Regions from separate parts of the Rhodoferax sp. WC2427 genome, predicted to be linked through region 1. Evidence: predicted binding sites of a transcription regulator. Region 1 holds the regulator's gene; the other holds the start of a gene.
The links. The regulator NrdR, encoded in region 1, represses ribonucleotide reductase genes. The targets are predictions, from matches to a motif close to CACNANATNTNGTG.

Region 1 (4,415 bases):
TGTTTTGTCGGTGTTGTCCTTGTCCATCCACATCAACGTGACGACGATGCCGGTGCTGCGGTCTCCCGTTACAAAAACCGCGCCCTGTGGCAGGCTATTGCGCACCCGCTGGCGCCAGGTCAGCATCTCATAGACCGCGCGCGCGTCTGGTGCGCATATGTTGCTTCCGCTTTCGCAGTAGGCTGTGGATATTTGGCTTGCTAGGCTTGCATCGGTTATGGCCTGTTGGGTCGCCCATTTACTGCCACTGGGATAGCTGATGCCAACGGCATCCGGGTTTTGGGCATAGGTGGTCGTGTCTGTGTAAGCTGGAAATGCGTAAAGCGAGCTGTAACCCGTATGGGTAGGAATGGCTTTGTTCGACCCGCCGTCTATCCAATTTTTTCCCAGCATATCGGGGTTGAGGCGCGCCATATCTGTGTATTCAGCATATAGCGATGCAGTGATGGCCCGGGTCTGGCTGCCAAGTTTGAATTTGGCCGTGGCTACTTGCAGACCAGCAATGCCAAGCAGGCCTATGGACAAAATCACGATGGCAATCAGCACCTCGATCAGTGTGACGCCTCTGGCCTGGTTGAGGTATGGGGTCGAAATGGGCCATTGAGTCTGCACGGTATTCGCCTGTTAGTAGGTGTTGCACGTGGCTGCAGCCGGTACTGGCCGAGTGCGCCCCATCTTGTCCAGACAGATGCTGGAAGCATAGGCGTTGGACAGCGTGTTGTCGGTGTAAGTCAGATCGAATCTGCCTGCAGCACTTAATGTTGCGTTGCCTCGGGGGTTGAAAAGGATTTTCTGGGTACTGCTTTGGGACATCAGACTGTAGTCAGTCTTTCCCTGGCGTCGAACGAGAAGCATGTTCTCGGGCGCATTTACCAGGTTTCCTGCAGCATTCGTTTCGCGGGGTCGGTCTATACTGGCGTTGCATTCAGGATTTAAAAAAACAATCCAGCCCACTTGCCAGTCTTGTCCACTGGTAACGCACGTAGGGCCATTGCCAGTCGTCGTGTCCACTGTGGTACTCATACACATAGTGACGCACATATTTTTGCTAACCGCCTCGTTACGTGCTCGCAAAACACTGGAACTGAATTCGTTGCCAATGGTTGAAAAAGTATTTCGAACGATGAAGGTACGCAACGAAGGCGCTGCTAATGCTGCCAAAACTCCCAGTATGGCCATAGCGACCAACAACTCTATGAGCGTGAAGCCACGTAGGCGGGGCTGGCGTACAAAGGGTGAGTTGACAAACATGAGCGGGATTGTGCCGTCAACCCTGGTTCGGTGGAAAGCCGTCTGTCTTGGCAAATTGACCGTTGGTAGTATTTAAACGGCCTTTTCCACTTTTATCAGATGTCTTTGATAAGTCGGCTGAACTCATCCACATCTTCGAAACTGCGGTACACCGAGGCGAAGCGCACGTAGGCTACCTTGTCGAGGGCTTTAAGTTCGCGCATTACCAACTCGCCGAGTTTGGACGTGGCCATTTCCTTGGCACCGCTGGACAGCAGGGTGCGCTCGATACGGTCCATTGCGGCATCGACTTGCTCTATGCCGACCGGGCGCTTGCGCAGCGCCAAGCGCATGGATGCGTGCAGCTTTTTGCGGTCGAAATCGGTGCGGCTACCATCTTTCTTGACCACTGTGGGCATTGCCACCTCGGCACGTTCGTAGGTGGTGAAACGTTGCTCACAGCCCCCACAGCGACGCCGACGGCGTACCAGGTCGCCGTCGTCGGATTCGCGGGTTTCGACCACTTGGGTCTCACCATGGCCGCAAAAGGGGCACTTCATGGGGGCTGTGTTTCCGTGCTTACCGGTAGACGGGGAAGCGACTGGTCAATGCAGCGACCTTGGCGCGCACGATATCCAGGTTGGCTGCATCACGTGGATTGTCCAGCACGTCAGCAACCAGATGGGCTGTGGCGCGGGCTTCTTCGTCTTGGAAGCCGCGCGTGGTCATGGCCGGGGTGCCTATGCGCACGCCGCTGGTGACCATGGGCTTTTCGGGGTCGTTAGGGATCGCATTCTTGTTGATGGTCATATGGGCGCTGCCCAACACGGCTTCAGCCTCTTTGCCGGTGATACCTTTGGCGCGCAAATCCACCAACATCACGTGGCTTTGGGTTCCGCCGCTGACGATGCGCAGACCGCGCTGGGTCAGGGTTTCAGCGACGATCTGGGCGTTCTTCAAAACCTGTTGCTGGTAAATTTTGAATTCCGGGGCAAGGGCTTCCTTGAATGCAACCGCCTTGGCCGCAATGACATGCATCAATGGGCCGCCTTGCAGGCCGGGGAAGATGGCGCTGTTGATGGCTTTTTCAAACTGCGACTTCATCAGGATGATGCCGCCACGTGGGCCGCGCAGACTCTTGTGGGTGGTCGATGTGACGATGTCGGCATGAGGAACAGGGTTAGGGTATATGCCTGCAGCAATCAATCCAGCGTAATGGGCCATGTCTACCATGAAAATGGCCCCCACGTCTTTGGCGACTTTGGCGAAACGCTCAAAATCAATAGCCAAAGAATAAGCACTGGCACCCGCAATGATGAGTTTAGGCTTGGATTCGTGGGCCTTGCGCTCCATCGCATCGTAGTCAATGGCTTCGTTGGCATCAAGGCCGTAGCTGACCACATTGAACCACTTGCCACTCATGTTCAGTGCCATGCCGTGGGTGAGGTGGCCGCCTTCGGCCAGGCTCATGCCCATGATGGTATCGCCAGGCTTCAGGAACGCCAGGAAAACCGCTTCGTTGGCCGATGCGCCACAGTGCGGTTGTACGTTGGCGGCTTCGGCTCCGAAGATTTGCTTGACGCGGTCAATCGCCAGTTGCTCTGCCACGTCGACGTATTCGCAGCCGCCGTAGTAGCGGCGACCGGGGTAGCCTTCGGCGTATTTGTTGGTGAGCTGCGAACCTTGAGCGGCCATCACGGCGGGAGAGGCGTAGTTTTCGCTGGCGATCAGCTCAATGTGGTGTTCCTGGCGGGCGTTTTCGGCCTGGATGGCTGCAAACAACTCGGGATCGGTTTGCTCTACGAGAATCGTACGGTCGTACATGGCAGTCCTTTAACCTGGTAGTCAATACGTGGTCCTTGCGATGAAGCAAGTGCTGCCCAGGCGAACGGCTGAACACCAAGGATCTGGAGATCCTGGCGGTACGCTTCCCAGTGGTTGCCCGACGAGCCCTGTGAAAAAGGCCGCAGCGGTAGTCCACGTCAGCGTGAGCACCCCAGGGGGTCACGCCTATCGCCAGTTGCGTACGGCGCTAGTGTAACGGAGGCTTGGCGGTTTAGTATTTGACGAGCAAGGCGACTTTGTCTTCATCCGTCGGCACCTGGGTTTTCAGCACCGGCGCTGATACCGGCATGGACCGCGGGGTGGCGGTAGACGTGGCGCGGCCCGCGGCAACCTGCTGCAGGCGGTTGTGTTCGGCCATAACTTTGCCAGCGTAGCCGCCGTCGTCCTGGATGTTGGCCGCTCCCACGTAGTTCCGCAGCCCGCCTTCTACCGACCCGGCACGGGCGATGCACTCCTGCAACACCTTTACACCCACGCGTAAATTGGTCAGAGGGTCAAACGCCGCCAGCTTTCCGCCGAATACATCGTATTTTTCGGTGTGCACGCGGGTCATTACCTGCATCAGTCCCTGGGCACCAACGGGGCTTTGGGCGAATGGGTTAAAACCTGACTCAATAGCCATCACTGCCAAGATCAACGTTGGGTCAAGTTTGACGCGTTTGCCAAGGTCATATGCCTCAGCCACCAGGGCGCTCACGGGTTCGGCCGCCACATGGTATTTTTTGCTCAACCAATAGGCCACGGCCGCCTGCTGCTTGGGCAAGTCTTGGGGATTGCTGGCGGTAGCACGGTCTACCGCGTCGGTATCGGCCTCAGCAACCAACTCCGTGTCGGTGCCTGGCACCACCTGGCGTTCTTGTAGCCAGCCCATCAGTTGAACTTCTGCAATCTGGCGCAGGTCAGGCCGGGCAGTCATGGTCACGACCGAAAAAGCAACGACCAAGCCCAGCAGGGCGAATCCGTTATGGGTAATCTCAAAGAAGCCTTGGGCAATATCGGCTGCGAAAGTTCGCAGCCCCTGGCCAATCTTGTGTAACGCTGTCATAGCACTTCCTCATCTAGCGAGGGCCTGGGGCGATAGAGTTTGCGTTAGAGCAATTCGCTTGGGGCACCTCGATTGGGTGGGTACGCCATCAAGATCCTGCGGTGCACTTAGGGCGTTGGCAGCGATTTGACTTAGCCGGGGTTCGGCAGCGGGTTCGGGTTGTCCCTAGGGTAGTTAGGGGGGACGGCGAATTCTAGGAGGACTATTAATATCGAGTCAAGCATATCAAATCTAATTGATAGATTTAATTAGTATGTATATGTATCCAGTTTTGCGATCGTTTTGGCTCCCTTCT
Region 2 (4,415 bases), 1.9 Mb from region 1:
AGTTGCGCATGCCGTCCGCCTGGATTTTCTGGCGCAGGCTGCCCCAGTCCAGGGTGGACGAGCGGTCCACATCCACATAGCCACCACGGGCCTGCGACAGCAGGTCCAGGGTGTCCAGCGGCAGGATGCCCTGGTCCCACAGCGAACCCTTGTAGCTGGAGTACTGGCCGCGTTCTTTGGCCAACTCGCTGGAGGCCCAGTAGGCGTAGTAGCAGATGGCTTCCATCGAGGTGTCGGCAAAGGCCACGGCGGCCTCGCTGGCGTAGGCGATACGCAGCGCGTACAGGCTGTCCTGGAAGCCCATCAAACCCAGGCCAACCGGGCGGTGCAGCATATTGGAGGTGCGGGCCTTGGTGACGGCGTAGTAGTTGATGTCGATCACGTTGTCCAGCATGCGCATGGCCGTGGTGATGGTCTTTTGCAGCTTGGCATGGTCGAGCGCGCCATTGGCAATGTGTTGCAGCAAGTTGACCGAGCCCAGGTTGCAGACGGCCGTTTCGGTGTCGCTGGTGTTCAGCGTGATTTCCGTGCACAGGTTGCTGGAGTGCACCACACCCACGTGCTGTTGGGGGCTGCGCACGTTGCAGGCATCCTTGAATGTGATCCAGGGGTGGCCGGTTTCGAACAGCATGGTCAGCATCTTGCGCCACAGGTCGCTGGCGGGCAGGGTGCGCGAAGGCTTGATTTCACCGCGCTGGGCACGGGCTTCGTAGGTCACGTAGGCGGCTTCGAATTCGGCACCGAACTTGTCGTGCAGGTCGGGCACGTTGTTAGGCGAGAACAGGGTCCAGCTACCGCCTTCCATGACGCGACGCATGAACAGGTCGGGCACCCAGTTGGCGGTGTTCATGTCGTGGGTGCGGCGGCGGTCGTCGCCGGTGTTCTTGCGCAGCTCCAGGAACTCTTCGATGTCCAGGTGCCAGGTTTCCAGGTAGGTGCAGACTGCACCCTTGCGCTTGCCGCCCTGGTTCACGGCCACGGCGGTGTCGTTGACGACCTTCAGGAACGGCACCACGCCTTGGGATTCGCCGTTGGTGCCCTTGATGTGGCTGCCCAGGGCGCGCACACGGGTCCAGTCGTTGCCCAGGCCGCCGGCAAACTTCGACAGCAGCGCGTTTTCCTTGATGGATTCGTAGATGCCGTCCAGGTCGTCGGGCACAGTGGTCAGGTAGCAGCTGGAGAGCTGGGGCCGCAGCGTGCCGCTATTGAACAGCGTGGGCGTGCTGGACATGAAGTCGAACGACGACATCACTTCGTAGAACTCGATGGCGCGGGCTTCGCGGTTCGTCTCATTGAGCGCCAGGCCCATGGCCACGCGCATGAAGAAGGCCTGGGGCAGCTCGATGCGGGTCTTGCGCACGTGCAGGAAGTAGCGGTCGTACAGGGTTTGCAGGCCGAGGTAGTCAAACTGCAGGTCGCGCTGGGGCTTCAGGGCGGCAGCCAACTGGGGCAGGTCGTAGGTCAGCAGGGCGGCATCCAGCAGCTCGTTGTCCACACCCTTCTGGATGTACTGGGGGAAGTAGTCCACATACTTCGCGGCCAGTTCGGCCTGCGTCAGGTCGGCACCCAGCACCTCTTTGGCGATGGTGTGCAGCAGCAGGCGGGCGGTGGCGTAGGTGTAGTCGGGATCGGTTTCGATCAGGGTGCGGGCGGCCAGGATGGCGGCCTTGTAGACCTCTTCCATGGGCACGCCGTCGTACAGGTTGCGCATGGTCTCGGCCACGATGGGCGCAGCGGTGACTTCGCTGCCCAGACCGGCGCAGGCCTGTTCGATCAGCTGTTGCAGGCGGGCGGTGTCCAGGGCTACACGTTGGCCGTCATCCAGCACGTGCAGCACGGGGGCGGCAGGGGTCTGCTCGGCGACCTGCTTGGCGCGCTCTTGCGTGTGGCGCTCACGGTACAGCACATAGGCGCGGGCGATTTCATGGTGGCCACCACGCATCAGGCCCAGTTCGACATTGTCTTGCACGTCTTCGATGTGGAAGGTGCCGCCACCGGGACGCGAGCGCACCAGCGCGCGCACCACGCCTTGCGTCAGCGTATCCACCACTTCGCGCACGCTGGCCGAAGCCGCGCCCTGCGTGCCATGCACGGCCAGGAAGGCTTTCATCATGGCGATGGCAATTTTGCCCGGCTCGAACGGCACCACGGCGCCGTTGCGGCGAATGATCTGGTAGTGCGCCAGCATTTCGGGGGCGCTGGTGTCACTGCGGTCGCCAGGGCGCAGGGTCGGTTGCAGCGGCGGGACGGCGGAGGGGGTGTTCAATGCAGGTTGCATGGTTTCCTTGGGGGGGCTGACGGTAGGAGTGAAATGGGCGGGCTGAAACTGGCGAGGGATCTCTGCAAAAAGCAAGAAAGAACCCCTCGATGCCATGGAATGGGGGGACTTTGCAATGCAAGTCAGACACTATATATAGGGTCTGAACTCAATTCAAGCCACTACCGCTAGTGTATCTCGGCCTGGATGGCGACTGTGGCCGGGGGGCTTTGCAGACCAGGCGATGGCAATCGCCCGGTAAGCGTTGTCCCATCAGGCAGGCGGTATGCGCACCCAGTAAACAAGCGGCTTGGCGGGGCATTTGCCCTGCAAAACGGCGTAATGCCTGGCTTTTGCGTTGCGGGGGCTGCGCCAAAGGGCCTGCATTGTTACATTTTTATTTTTGGACTTCCGGTGGAAAGCAACGCGCGTCCCAGCCAGTGCCGCGCTGCACGGTCTGCCAGCTGAATCCGGCCCCTGGATCGTGCTTGCGGCCCGGCGCGATGTGCTCGTGGCCTGCCACATGGCGGATGGGGTAGGCGGGCACCAGCGCGGCCAGCAGGCTGACCAGGGTGTCGTACTGTTCCGGTTCAAAGGGCTGGCCCTCCAGGCCTTCGAGTTCGATGCCGATGGAGTCGTCGTTGCAGTTGCTGCGGCCCCGGTACTGCGAGGCACCGGCATGCCAGGCCCGGTCGTCGGCACTGACGAACTGCCACAGCTCGCCCTGGCGGCGGATATAGAAGTGGGCCGATACTTGCAGGCCGCGGATGCTTTCAAAGTACGGGTGGGCGCTCCAGTCCAGGGTGTTGCCAAACAGGGCCTGCACCTGGTCACCGCCGTATTGGCCCGGCGGCAGGCTGATGGAATGCACCACCACCAGGTCGGTGCGCGCACCAGTGGGCCGGAGGCCGAAGTTGGGCGACGGCTGTGGGTGCGCAAACCGATACCAGCCATTGCGCCACAGCGGGGCTTGCGGTGTGCGCGGTGTCTCAGAGGTCTTGGGGTTCATTGTCTTGCGGGGTGGCGATGTTCAGGCGCTCAATGCGGTAGCGGATCTGGCGCAGGCTCAGGCCCAGGCGTTGGGCCGTGGCGGTGCGGTTGAAGCCGGTGTCCAGCAGCACCTTGACCAGAATCTCGCGCTCCTGCTGGTCCAGAAAGGCCTGCAGGTCGCTGGGGATCTCGGCGCAGGGCGCGGCAGCCGCCAGCAGGCTGCTCTGCGCCAGCGGTGTGGGCTCGGTGGCATCAAAGTCGGCATTGAAATCGACGTGTAAGGCATCGCCGTCACCCATGGCCACGGCGCGGTGCAGCAGGTTTTCCAGCTCGCGCACATTGCCGCTCAGCGGATGGCTGGCCAGTTGCGCCAGCAGTTCGGGTGACAGCAGCGGCACCGGCATGCCGGACTCCAGGGCGATGCGGGCCAGCAGTGCCTCGCACAGCGCGGGCAGATCGCCCCGGCGCTCACGCAGCGGGGGCACGGCGATTTCAATCACATTCAGCCGGTAGTACAGGTCTTGCCGGAAGCGGCCGGCCTTCACATCGGCGGCCAGGTCCTTGTGGGTGGCGCTGACGATGCGCACGTCCACCGCGTCCTCCTGGGTGGAGCCCAGCGGGCGCACACTGCGCTCCTGGATGGCGCGCAGCAGCTTGGACTGCATGGCCAGCGGCAGGTCGCCAATCTCGTCCAGAAACAGCGTGCCGTCGCGGGCCGCCTGGAAGTAGCCCTGCCGGTCTTGCAGTGCGCCGGTGTACGAGCCCTTCTTGGCCCCAAAGAACTCCGCCTCCAGCAGGTTCTCGGGGATGGCGCTGCAGTTCACCGCCACCAGCGGCCCGGCGGCGCGGTGGCTGTTGGCGTGCAGGGCCTGGGCCACCAATTCCTTGCCGGTGCCCGATTCGCCGCGCACCAGCACCGGTGCCATGCTGCGCGCCACTTTCACGATGCGCTGCTTGACGCCTTGCATGGCCTCCGAGCTTCCTACCAATTTTTGTAGCGCTCCCTGCCCACCAGATAAGCGCAAGGAGGCTTTTTCGTTAGTAGTTGCGGCGCGTGCGGACTGGCTGGTGTCCTGGATGGCCGAGGCCACCACGGCACGGAATTGTTTCAAATCCACCGGCTTGGTCAGGTAGTCGAAGGCCCCGGCCTTCAGCGCCTCGACCGCGT

Region 2: a site for NrdR is predicted at 2,406-2,419, ahead of AB3G31_RS02875 (ribonucleoside-diphosphate reductase subunit alpha). Genes of this name have one in related genera too.

The regions. Positions count from the first base shown of each region.
Region 1 covers NZ_CP162006.1:3,508,753-3,513,167, reverse strand. Annotated here, with positions in the region: gene pilV (type IV pilus modification protein PilV) at 1-612, opposite strand, end outside; gene AB3G31_RS16445 (GspH/FimT family pseudopilin) at 625-1,251, opposite strand; gene nrdR (transcriptional regulator NrdR) at 1,347-1,790, opposite strand; gene glyA (serine hydroxymethyltransferase) at 1,810-3,054, opposite strand; ZMP/ZTP riboswitch at 3,102-3,264, opposite strand; gene AB3G31_RS16430 (transglycosylase SLT domain-containing protein) at 3,287-4,120, opposite strand.
Region 2 covers NZ_CP162006.1:602,281-606,695, forward strand. Annotated here, with positions in the region: gene AB3G31_RS02875 (ribonucleoside-diphosphate reductase subunit alpha) at 1-2,278, opposite strand, end outside; gene ampD (1,6-anhydro-N-acetylmuramyl-L-alanine amidase AmpD) at 2,655-3,266, opposite strand; gene AB3G31_RS02885 (sigma-54-dependent transcriptional regulator) at 3,247-4,415, opposite strand, start outside.